One region of the Massilia phyllosphaerae genome, then DNA from elsewhere that is predicted to be linked to it. Evidence: riboswitches for the same ligand, from Rfam matches in the RefSeq annotation. Region 1 holds a riboswitch; the other holds the start of a gene.
What was found. A riboswitch is a leader RNA that binds a small molecule or an ion and turns the genes downstream of it on or off. The one in region 1 is predicted to bind thiamine pyrophosphate.
Positions count from the first base shown of each region.

Region 2: it holds a riboswitch for thiamine pyrophosphate, as region 1 does, so the genes downstream of both, thiC (phosphomethylpyrimidine synthase ThiC) here and U1H99_RS09690 (D-amino acid dehydrogenase) in region 1, are expected to answer to the same signal.

Region 1 is NZ_JAXSQX010000002.1:338,782-343,516, forward strand. It holds gene U1H99_RS09685 (LysR family transcriptional regulator) at 1-65, shown strand, start outside; gene U1H99_RS09690 (D-amino acid dehydrogenase) at 84-1,334, opposite strand; TPP riboswitch at 1,412-1,517, opposite strand; gene U1H99_RS09695 (response regulator transcription factor) at 1,585-2,184, opposite strand; gene U1H99_RS09700 (sensor histidine kinase) at 2,181-4,364, opposite strand; gene U1H99_RS09705 (MFS transporter) at 4,547-4,735, shown strand, end outside.
Region 2 is NZ_JAXSQX010000008.1:246,650-251,384, forward strand. It holds gene U1H99_RS26230 (DUF484 family protein) at 1-889, opposite strand, end outside; gene U1H99_RS26235 (alpha/beta hydrolase family protein) at 987-1,592, opposite strand; gene U1H99_RS26240 (MOSC domain-containing protein) at 1,635-2,480, opposite strand; TPP riboswitch at 2,720-2,820, shown strand; gene thiC (phosphomethylpyrimidine synthase ThiC) at 2,900-4,735, shown strand, end outside.

The sequences.
Region 1 (4,735 bases):
CACACATGCCGGCGGCGCTGCGCGCATTCGTCGACGTCCTCAAGTCCAGCTACGCGGATCGATGATCATCCCGTATCGCCGCATCAGGAAAACGGGAACGCGACCTCCGGCTCGCGACCGCTGACGATATCGGCCAGCGCCCGGCCCGAGCCGCAGGCCATGGTCCAGCCCAGCGTGCCGTGGCCGGTATTCAGGTACAGGTTGGCATGGCACGTCCTGCCGACGTAGGGCACGTTCGACGGCGTCAGCGGCCGCAGGCCGGCCCAGTAACGCACCTGGTCGTAGTCGCAGGCGTCGGGGAACAGGGCGCGCACGCGGCGCGTGATCGCTTCGCAGCGCACCATGTTGAGTTCGCGCGAATAACCGTTCAACTCGCAGGTGCCGGCCACGCGCAGGCGCGATCCGAGCCGCGACATGACCAGCTTGTGGCCGTCGTCGGTGAGCGACACCGTCGGTGCCGCGGCGGCATCGGCGATCGGGTAGGTCGCGGAGTAGCCTTTGCCCGGATAGATCATCAGGCGGATGCCGAGCGGTGCCAGCAGGGCAGGGGAGAAACTGCCGAGCGCGACGACGACAGCGTCGGCACGCAGCACCTGGTGCCGACCGGCGCCGTCGATGACTTCGACGCCGGTGATTGTTCCTGCCTCGGCCAGCAGGCGGGTCGCCGTTATGTTGTAGGCAAAATGGACGCCGGCAGCCGTGCTGCGGGCGGCAAGCCGGGTCGTGAACCGGTAGACGTCGCCCGATTCGTCGCTGGCCGTGAAGTCGCCGCCCACCAGCCGCGGGCGTGCCGCGCGCAGGGCCGGCTCGATGCGCACGACCTCGTCGGCGTCGATCGTCATGCGCGGGCAGCCCAGTGCGCGCATCGCCGCCGCCGCGGCGCACGCTTTGTCGAACTCCCGCTCGTCGGTATAGAAATGCAGGATGCCGCGTTCCAGGTGATCGTATTCGATGCCGGTGTCGGCACGCAGGGCCTGCAGACTGCGACGGCTGTAGTCGGCCAGCGCGACGATCCGCCGCAGGTTGGCGGCGACGCGCCCCGGCCGGCACTCGCTGATGAAGCGCAGGCACCAGCGCCATTGCAGCGGATCGGCGCGCAGGCGGAACAGCAGCGGCGCATCGTCGCGCCCGAGCGAGCGCAGCACCTTGAGCAGGCTGGCAGGATTCGCCCACGGCTCGGCATGCGACACCGAGATCTGGCAGCCGTTGGCAAAGCTGGTCTCCTGCGCCGGTCCGCTCTGGCGTTCGAGGACGGTCACGCCATGGCCGGCCTGGCGCAGGTACCAGGCCGACGCGGTGCCGACCGCGCCGGCGCCCAACACGATGATGTTCAAGGTTGCTCACTCCCCGGGTCACGATAAGGACTGGCAATCCGGCGGAGAGAAGGAAAACGGATGCGGGGCGGCGCGCGCGCAGTCTGTCCGGGCTTCCCTTCGCTGGCATTATCCAGATCAGGTTCAAAGGGTATGTCTCACCCGCGCGTCGCTGGCGACGACGCAGGACCCCTAGCGTTGTGTCATCTCTTGCGAGGTGACGGCAGCAGTGTACGCAGGTTCCGGGCGGCTGGCAAACGCCGCTAGCCGCCTAGTCCAGCCATGGGTGGGCCGCCAGCCAGCGTCCCAGCTCATTGTCGTTGGCGCACTGCAGTTTGCTGAAGATGTTGGCGCGGTGGGTTTCGACCGAGCGCGGGCCGCAGGGCGGGACCAGGACGCGGGCGATTTCCTTGTTCGGCTGACCCAGCCCCACCAAGCGCGCGACCTCGCGCTCGCGCGGCGTCAGCTCGGCCCACAGCCGCAGCGCCTGGACACGGACGCGGGCCAGGGCGATAGCGGCCGGGAGCTTGTCGAGCAAATGCTGGGTGTCCGGTTTTTCGACCCAGTCGTAGGCGCCGCGCCGGACCGCTTCCAGCGCGGTCGGAATGTCGCCATGCGCCGACAGGAACAGCGTCACCAGCGGACTGTGTTCCGCGAGCAGGCGTTCGAAGACCGCCAGCCCGCTCATCCCTTTCATGCGCAGGTCGAGGATCACGCAGCCCGGCTGGCGCATGTCGACGGCATCCAGGAAGGCCTCCCCGGAATCGAAGGCCTGCACCGCCAGCCCCTGGGAAAACAGCAGCAGAAGCAGCGAGCGGCGGAGTGCTTCGTCATCGTCGACGACGTACAGCGTGAGTGGCATGTCTTTCATGGTACGGTGGGGAGCGTGAAGGAAAAGGCGGCACCGCCGCCGGCACGATTTTCGACGGTCATGAAGCCGCCATGTGCTTCGATGATGGTGCGGCAAATGTTCAATCCCAGGCCCAGCCCGTCGGCCTTGGTGGTGAAGAACGGGGCGAACACCTGTTCCAGCTGTTCCGGAGGAATGCCGGGCCCGCGGTCGGCGACGGTGATGCGCAGGCCCTGTTCGGCGCGCTGGCAGGCGAGCTCGATGCTGCGCTGGGTGGGCGGCGGGTGCGGCTGGTCCTGCGTCGGCTGCATCGCCTGCAGGGCGTTGTGGACCAGGTTGGCCAGCACCTGCTCGAGCAGTACCCGGTCGCCGCGCACCGGCGCGCCGCCATCTTCCATCAGCAGCCGCAAGGTGACGCCGTGGCGTTGCAGCTCGGGCTTGAGCAGCGTCGCCGCATGGGCGACGACGCTGTCCATCCCCAGGCGCTCGTAGTGGGCGCGCTGCGGATTGATGAAGGCGCGCACCCGCTTGACGATTTCGCTGGCGCGCCTGCTCTGTCCGACGATGTCGTCGAGCGCGCCCGCGAGCATCGTGCCGGCCGTGGTGTCCGCCGACCCACCTGCCGCGGTACCTGCGAGCGCGCGGGCGGCGACGGCGAAGTTCGACAGGGCCATCAACGGCTGGTTGAGTTCATGTGCCAGCGTGGACGCCATCTCGCCGACGCTGGCGAGGCGCGCGCTGCGCTGGAGCCGCAACTCCTGTTCCCGCTGCCGGGTTTCTGCCTGTTTCTGGGCGGTGATGTCCACCACGGAGCTCATCCAGCCCCGGTGTACGCCCTGCGCGTCGACCAGCGGGGCGGCATACACCATCGTGATCACATCATGGCCGTCCTTGTGCCGCACACGCGATTCGAAGCCGTGCGGCGCGGCGCGTCCCTGCAAGGCCTCGTCGCTTTCGCGCGCCTGTTTTTCCAGGTCGTCCGGATGCCAGTAGGGATAAGGCGGGCTGCGCCCGAGCAATTCCTCCGCGCTGTACCCTACCATGGCGCACAGTGCCGGATTGACGTAGATGATCTTGCCTTCCGGGTCGCGCGCGCGCATGCCCACGAGCAGGGAGTCTTCCATCGCCTTGCGGAACGCGTGCGCTTCTTGCAGGTCGCTGGTGCGCTCCTCGACCCGCCGCTCCAGCTCGAGGCGGGCCGCGCGCTGTTCGGCGAAACGCTTGTCGCGCAAGCGCCAGTACAGCACGCCGAGCAGCAGCAGCGCGACGGCCAGCGCGGTAAGCGCGAGCGCGGCGCGGCGTGCCTGCACCACCTCCTTCATGTCGGTCGTGACCGTGAGCGTCCAGCCTAGCTCCGGCAGGGGCGTGTCGAGCGCCAGCAGGTCCATGCGGCGCCCGTGCACGTCGGTGTGCAGGACGAAGCCGGGCAAGTCCATGCCCGGCCGGCCATGGGCTTCGGTGCGCCATGGCAGCACATCGAAGCGTGCGCGGCTGCCGTACTGGCCGTGGTCAGCGATCCAGCGCGCGTCGTTCGCGGCAAGCGGCCGGATGCCGTGGAACAGCCATGCCGGCACGGCGCTCAGGAACACGATGCCGCGGCTGTCCCTGAGCACGACAGGATCGCCGCCGCGCATCCACGCGGCTTGCAGCGGTTCCAGGCTGATCTTGACGACCACCACGCCGAGAACGGCGCCGTCCGCCCGGACCGGCTCGGCGATGAACAGGCCCGACTGTCCGGTCGTGAGGCCGAGACCATAGAAGTAGCCGCGGCGGCCCTGCAGGGCATCTTCCACATAGGGCCGCCGGCGGTAGGATTGGCCGACGAAGCTCGACGGCAGGTTCCAGTTACTGGCGGCCAGCGTCAGTCCCGACCGGTCGACCAGGTACAGCACGGCGGCGCCGGTGGTCGCCTGCAGGTCGGCGAAGTAGCCGTCGACGCGTGCCTTCAAGGCCGCGTCCATCGGGGCGCGCAACAGGTCGCGCACATCCGGATGGCGGGCGGCGGCGTGCGGCAGGAAGTCGTGTTTCTCGACCAGGCCGCGCAACCCGAGGACGTGTGCGGCGGCGGCCTGGCGCAGGGCGTCCATCTTGAATTGCAGTTCGCGCCGTTCGGCCCAGTTCCCGCAGGCCGCGATCAGCATCAGCGCTCCCGCGGCGGCAACGAGCTTGCGCCAGTGACGTGCGTTGAACCAGGTAGGCATCGCGTTTCGACGGGCTAAATCGGGCAACAATAACAGCTGCGCCGACGCTTTGGAACCCTTCTCCGTAGTTTTACGGAGGAGGGCGCGCCGAAGTTGCGGATGCGGGCCGGCGCCTTGACCAGGATAGTGGAGTTCCTGGACGGGATGGCATACGGATCTCCCGCCGGTCAAAGGAGACAACAATGAACACCGTCACAACGAATCCGGCCGCCGATGGCCGCGCCGCCGCCGAGCGGATCTCCGGCAAGCGCCTGCGCGCCATCTTCGTCGGCTCGGCCGGCAACCTGGTGGAGTGGTTCGACTTCTACTGCTATTCGGCCTTCGCCCTGTACTTCGCCAGCTCGTTCTTCCCGGCGCAGGATCCCACCGCG
Region 2 (4,735 bases), on a different contig from region 1:
TGTCCAGGTCGGCGTCGATCAGCACCACCACGAATTCCTCGCCGCCGAAGCGGCCCAGCGCATCCGATATGCGCAGTTCGGCCTTGATGCGCGCTGCCACTTCGCGCAGCACGTCGTCGCCGGACTGGTGGCCCCAGGTGTCGTTGACCTGCTTGAAATGATCGACGTCGATGTACATGCACGAGAGCCGGTAGGCCTGGCGCCGTGCGCGCGCGATCTCCTCGCCCAGGCGCCGGTCCATGTAGCGCCGGTTGTAGACGCCGGTCAGCGCATCGGTCAGGCCGATGTACTTCAGCATTTCGTTGCTGATCACGTTTTCCAGGCAGATCGCGATGATCGACCCCATGTGCTCGACGAAATCGGTGCCGAGGATGGGCGTGAAGCGGCTCGGGTCGCGGCTGCCGAGGTTCAGGCTGCCCAGCAGGCGCTTGTTGCGCAGCAGCGGCACCAGCGCGACGCTGGCCAGGCCCGCCGGGGGCTGGGGAAACGCCATGTTGTGCAGCGCCGGGTTGTACAGGCTCAGGGCCGGTTTGGGGGTGGCGCCGCCCGCCAGGTCGTAGCCGAGCGCATCCGGGTATTCGCAGAACAGCAGGCCGGGCAGGGTCTCGAAATCCATGCCCAGCTTGTGCATCACGGTATAGATATCGGCGCCGGTGTCGACCAGCGACAGGGTCACGATGTCGAGGCTGGAAACGATCGGCAGCTGGCGGAAGATGGTCTCGACCAGCTCGCGGAAGCTGCCGGCGCCCACCAGTTCGAGGTCGAAGGCCTGGTGCCGCATCATGATGGCGTGGTTGCTCTCGGCCTGGTCGATCAGGCTGGACAGCTGGCGCCGCAAAGCCTCGTTCTCGGCGATTAACTCGCGCACACTGGCACCACGCTCATGCATTGTTCGTTCCCTTTCAGCAATAACTTCAAACATTACGCTAACTCGGCCGCCTTGGAAACCGAAAAGGCGTAAAGATGAGGCAAGCGTTGCCGGAACGTCAGATCGGCGCCAATCGCCGCGGCCGCGTCAGCGCATTGATTGCGGCTTCCACGATTGGCGGCGCCAGCATGTGCACCGCGCGCGGCACCAGGTCGAGGTGCACGTCGGCCCCGAGTTCGGCCAGGCGCGCGGCCGCGCGGCGGCTGTGATCGGCCGGCACGGTGCCGTCCATCGTGCCGTGGACCAGGCTGACTGTGGTGCGCCCTTCCCATGCGGCGGGCAGCGGCGCGAAGCGCCCGGCGATGGCAACCACGTGGCGCGCAAGCCAAGCCTCCGTGCACGCCTCCAGCGCCATGATCGCGCCTTGCGAGAAGCCGGCCAGCACGGTGTTGTCGGGCGCCGCACCGTGCACGCGCTGCAGGCCGCGGATGGTGTCGACAAAGGCCGGCAAGGCAGCGCGGATGCGCGCCGGGCGCTTGTCTTCGGTGATGCCGTCGACCGAGAACCATTGGTAGCCCTGCTCGCCCAGGTCGTAGGGCAAGGCGGCCGGCGGCGCGGCGATGACGGCGTGCGGCAGCGCCGATGCGATGCGCGCGGCCAGCGGCGCCATGGCGGCCGGGGTGGCGCCGACGCCGTGCAGCAGGATGATCAATGAATGCGCCAATGGGCTTGCCGCCATCAAAAAACTCGCTTCAAAAGGCTCGCTTCAAAAGGCTAATTCCGCGTCCAGCTCCTGGCCCAAGCGCAGCTCGGTGCCGGCGCCGCGCACCACGATGCAGTTCATGCCGATGCACACCGCGCCTTCCAGGCGCGCGTTGGCGCGGTAGGTTTGCAGGATGTCGAGCGGGTCGGGGCCGGGGATGGCGGTGGCCTGGTCGATCGACGGGATCGGGCAGCGCCCGCAGGGCTTCACCGGCCGGATCGCGAGGTCGGCGTCGTGCAGCGCCTCGAGGTAATCCTCCTCGAAGGCTTCCAGGCCGTCGACCACCAGGTTGGGGCGGAAGCGGTCCATCGGCAGCGGCGCCCGTCCGGCGCCGTGCAGCCGCAGGTTCAGGTCGTCGAGCGAGGCCTGGCCGATCAGCAGCAGCGGATAGCCGTCGGCGAAGCGGGTCTGCGAGGCGACGCCGCCGGTCCACTTGACGCTGGTCGGCCGCTGGATGTCGCGGCGGAAGCGCACCAGGCGGCAGGCCGTGCCGAGCGCCGCGCTGAACCAGCCGGCCGCGGCATCGCCGCAATCGGCGGCGTCGACCAGGTCGTCCCAGACGCGAACCCGGCGCGGTGTTTCGGTGCCGCTCCAGGCCAGCGACAGTTTGATGTCGGGCTGGCCGGGCATGCTCACGTGCAGATAGTCACCGTCCGGACGCGGCCGGATCAGCGCCATGCGCGGGTGTTCGCGCTGGGTGAGGAACTGGCCGTCCTCCAGCACCACCATCCATTCGCGGTCGTGCACGCCCAGGGCGGACAGGCCGGCATCGAGCAGCGTGGCGGCGGGGACCGGCATGCCGGCGCAGGATTTGATCGGGTAGAGGATGAGTTGGGTGAGCGTGGGCATTGGCGAAGCGGCGTGGGATGTCCGCAGAAGATAATAATCGGCCCGCACATTGTAAACGTCGTTCCCGGCCTGGGCTGCCCCCTTGGCGGGAACCCAAGTTTGCTAGCGAAACGCATACATCTTGGGTTCCCGCCTGCGCGGGAATGACGTTCATACGTCGCGGGCCGAAACATCACTCATTGCCATCTTTTAAAAACCGACGTACACTCCGCTCGTCGCCTTCGATTCGCATGAAGCGACAACAACGCTAGGGGTCCTGCGCCATCAACCGCGCGGGTGAGACATACCCTTCGAACCTGATCTGGATAATGCCAGCGAAGGGAAGCTACAGAGTCCGCATGCACGCGCCTCCCGGCCGGCAAGCCTGCTCCGCACTCCTCACGCTGGATCGCCGATCCTCAGTGACCAAAGGAGTGCACTTGAACGCCGATCCGAAATTCCTCTCCGCCAGCGCCACCGTCGATGCCGCTGCCATCAACCCGTTGCCGAACTCGCGCAAGGTGTATGTCACGGGCAGCCGTCCCGACATCCGCGTGCCGATGCGCGAAATCCGCCAGGCCGACACGCCGGCGTCCTTCGGCCATGAACCGAATCCGCCGCTGTGGGTGTACGACACCTCTGGCCCCTACACCGACCCCGATGCGCGCATCGACATCCGCTCCGGCCTGGCCCCGCTGCGCGCCGGCTGGATCGGCGAGCGCGGCGACACCGCCGAACTGCCCGGCCCCACCTCCGAGTACGGCAACGCGCGCCTGAACGACCCCAAGCTGGCCGAGCTGCGCTTCCACCTGCAGCGCAAGCCGCGCCGCGCCCTCCCCGGCCGCAACGTCACCCAGATGCATTACGCGCGCCAGGGGATCATCACGCCCGAAATGGAATTCGTCGCCGTGCGCGAAAACCTGCGGCGCCAGGAATACCTCGCCACCCTGGAAGCGGCCGGCCCCACGGGCAAGCGCATGGCCCAGATGATCGGGCGCCAGCATGCGGGCCAGTCGTTCGGCGCGGCGATCCCGCGCGAGATCACGGCCGCATTCGTGTGCGACGAGATTGCCCGCGGCCGCGCCATCCTGCCGAACAACATCAATCACCCGGAATCGGAGCCGATGATCATCGGCCGCAACTTCCTGGTGAAGATCAACGCCAACATCGGCAACTCGGCGGTCACCTCGTCGATCGGCGAGGAAGTCGAAAAGATGACCTGGGCCATCCGCTGGGGCGGCGACACCGTGATGGACCTCTCCACCGGCAAGCATATCCACGAGACGCGCGAGTGGATCCTGCGTAACAGCCCGGTCCCGATCGGCACCGTGCCGCTGTACCAGGCGCTGGAAAAGGTGAACGGCAAGGCCGAGGACCTGACCTGGGAGATGTACCGCGACACCCTGATCGAACAGGCCGAGCAAGGCGTCGACTACTTCACCATCCACGCCGGCGTGCGCCTGCCCTTCGTGCCGATGACGGCGAACCGCCTGACCGGCATCGTCTCGCGCGGCGGCTCGATCATTGCCAAGTGGTGCCTGGCGCATCACAAGGAATCCTTCCTGTACACGCACTTCGAAGAGATCTGCGAGATCATGAAGGCCTACGACGTCGCCTTCAGCCTGGGCGACGGCCTGCGCCCCGGCTCGATCTACGACGCCAACGACGAAGCCCAGCTGGCCGAACTGCGCACCCTCGGCGAACTCACGCAGATCGCCTGGAAGCACGATGTGCAGACCATGATCGAGGGTCCGGGCCACGTGCCGCTGCACCTGATCAAGGAGAACATGGACCTGCAGCTGGAGCAGTGCCACGAAGCGCCCTTCTACACCCTGGGCCCGCTGACCACCGACATCGCTCCCGGCTACGACCACATCACCTCCGGCATCGGCGCCGCCAACATCGGCTGGTACGGCACCGCCATGCTGTGCTACGTGACGCCCAAGGAGCACCTCGGCCTGCCCGACAAGGACGATGTCAAGGACGGCATCATCACGTACAAGATCGCGGCGCATGCGGCCGACCTGGGCAAGGGCCATCCGGGCGCCCAGATCCGCGACAACGCGCTGTCGAAAGCGCGCTTCGAATTCCGCTGGGAAGACCAGTTCAACATCGGCCTCGATCCGGACAAGGCGAAAGCCTTCCACGACGAGACCCTGCCCAAGGAATCCAGCAAGGTAGCCCACTTCTGCTCGATGTGCGGCCCGCATTTCTGCTCGATGAAGATCACGCAGGAAGTGCGCGACTACGCGGCGCAGGGCATGCAGGTGAAGGCG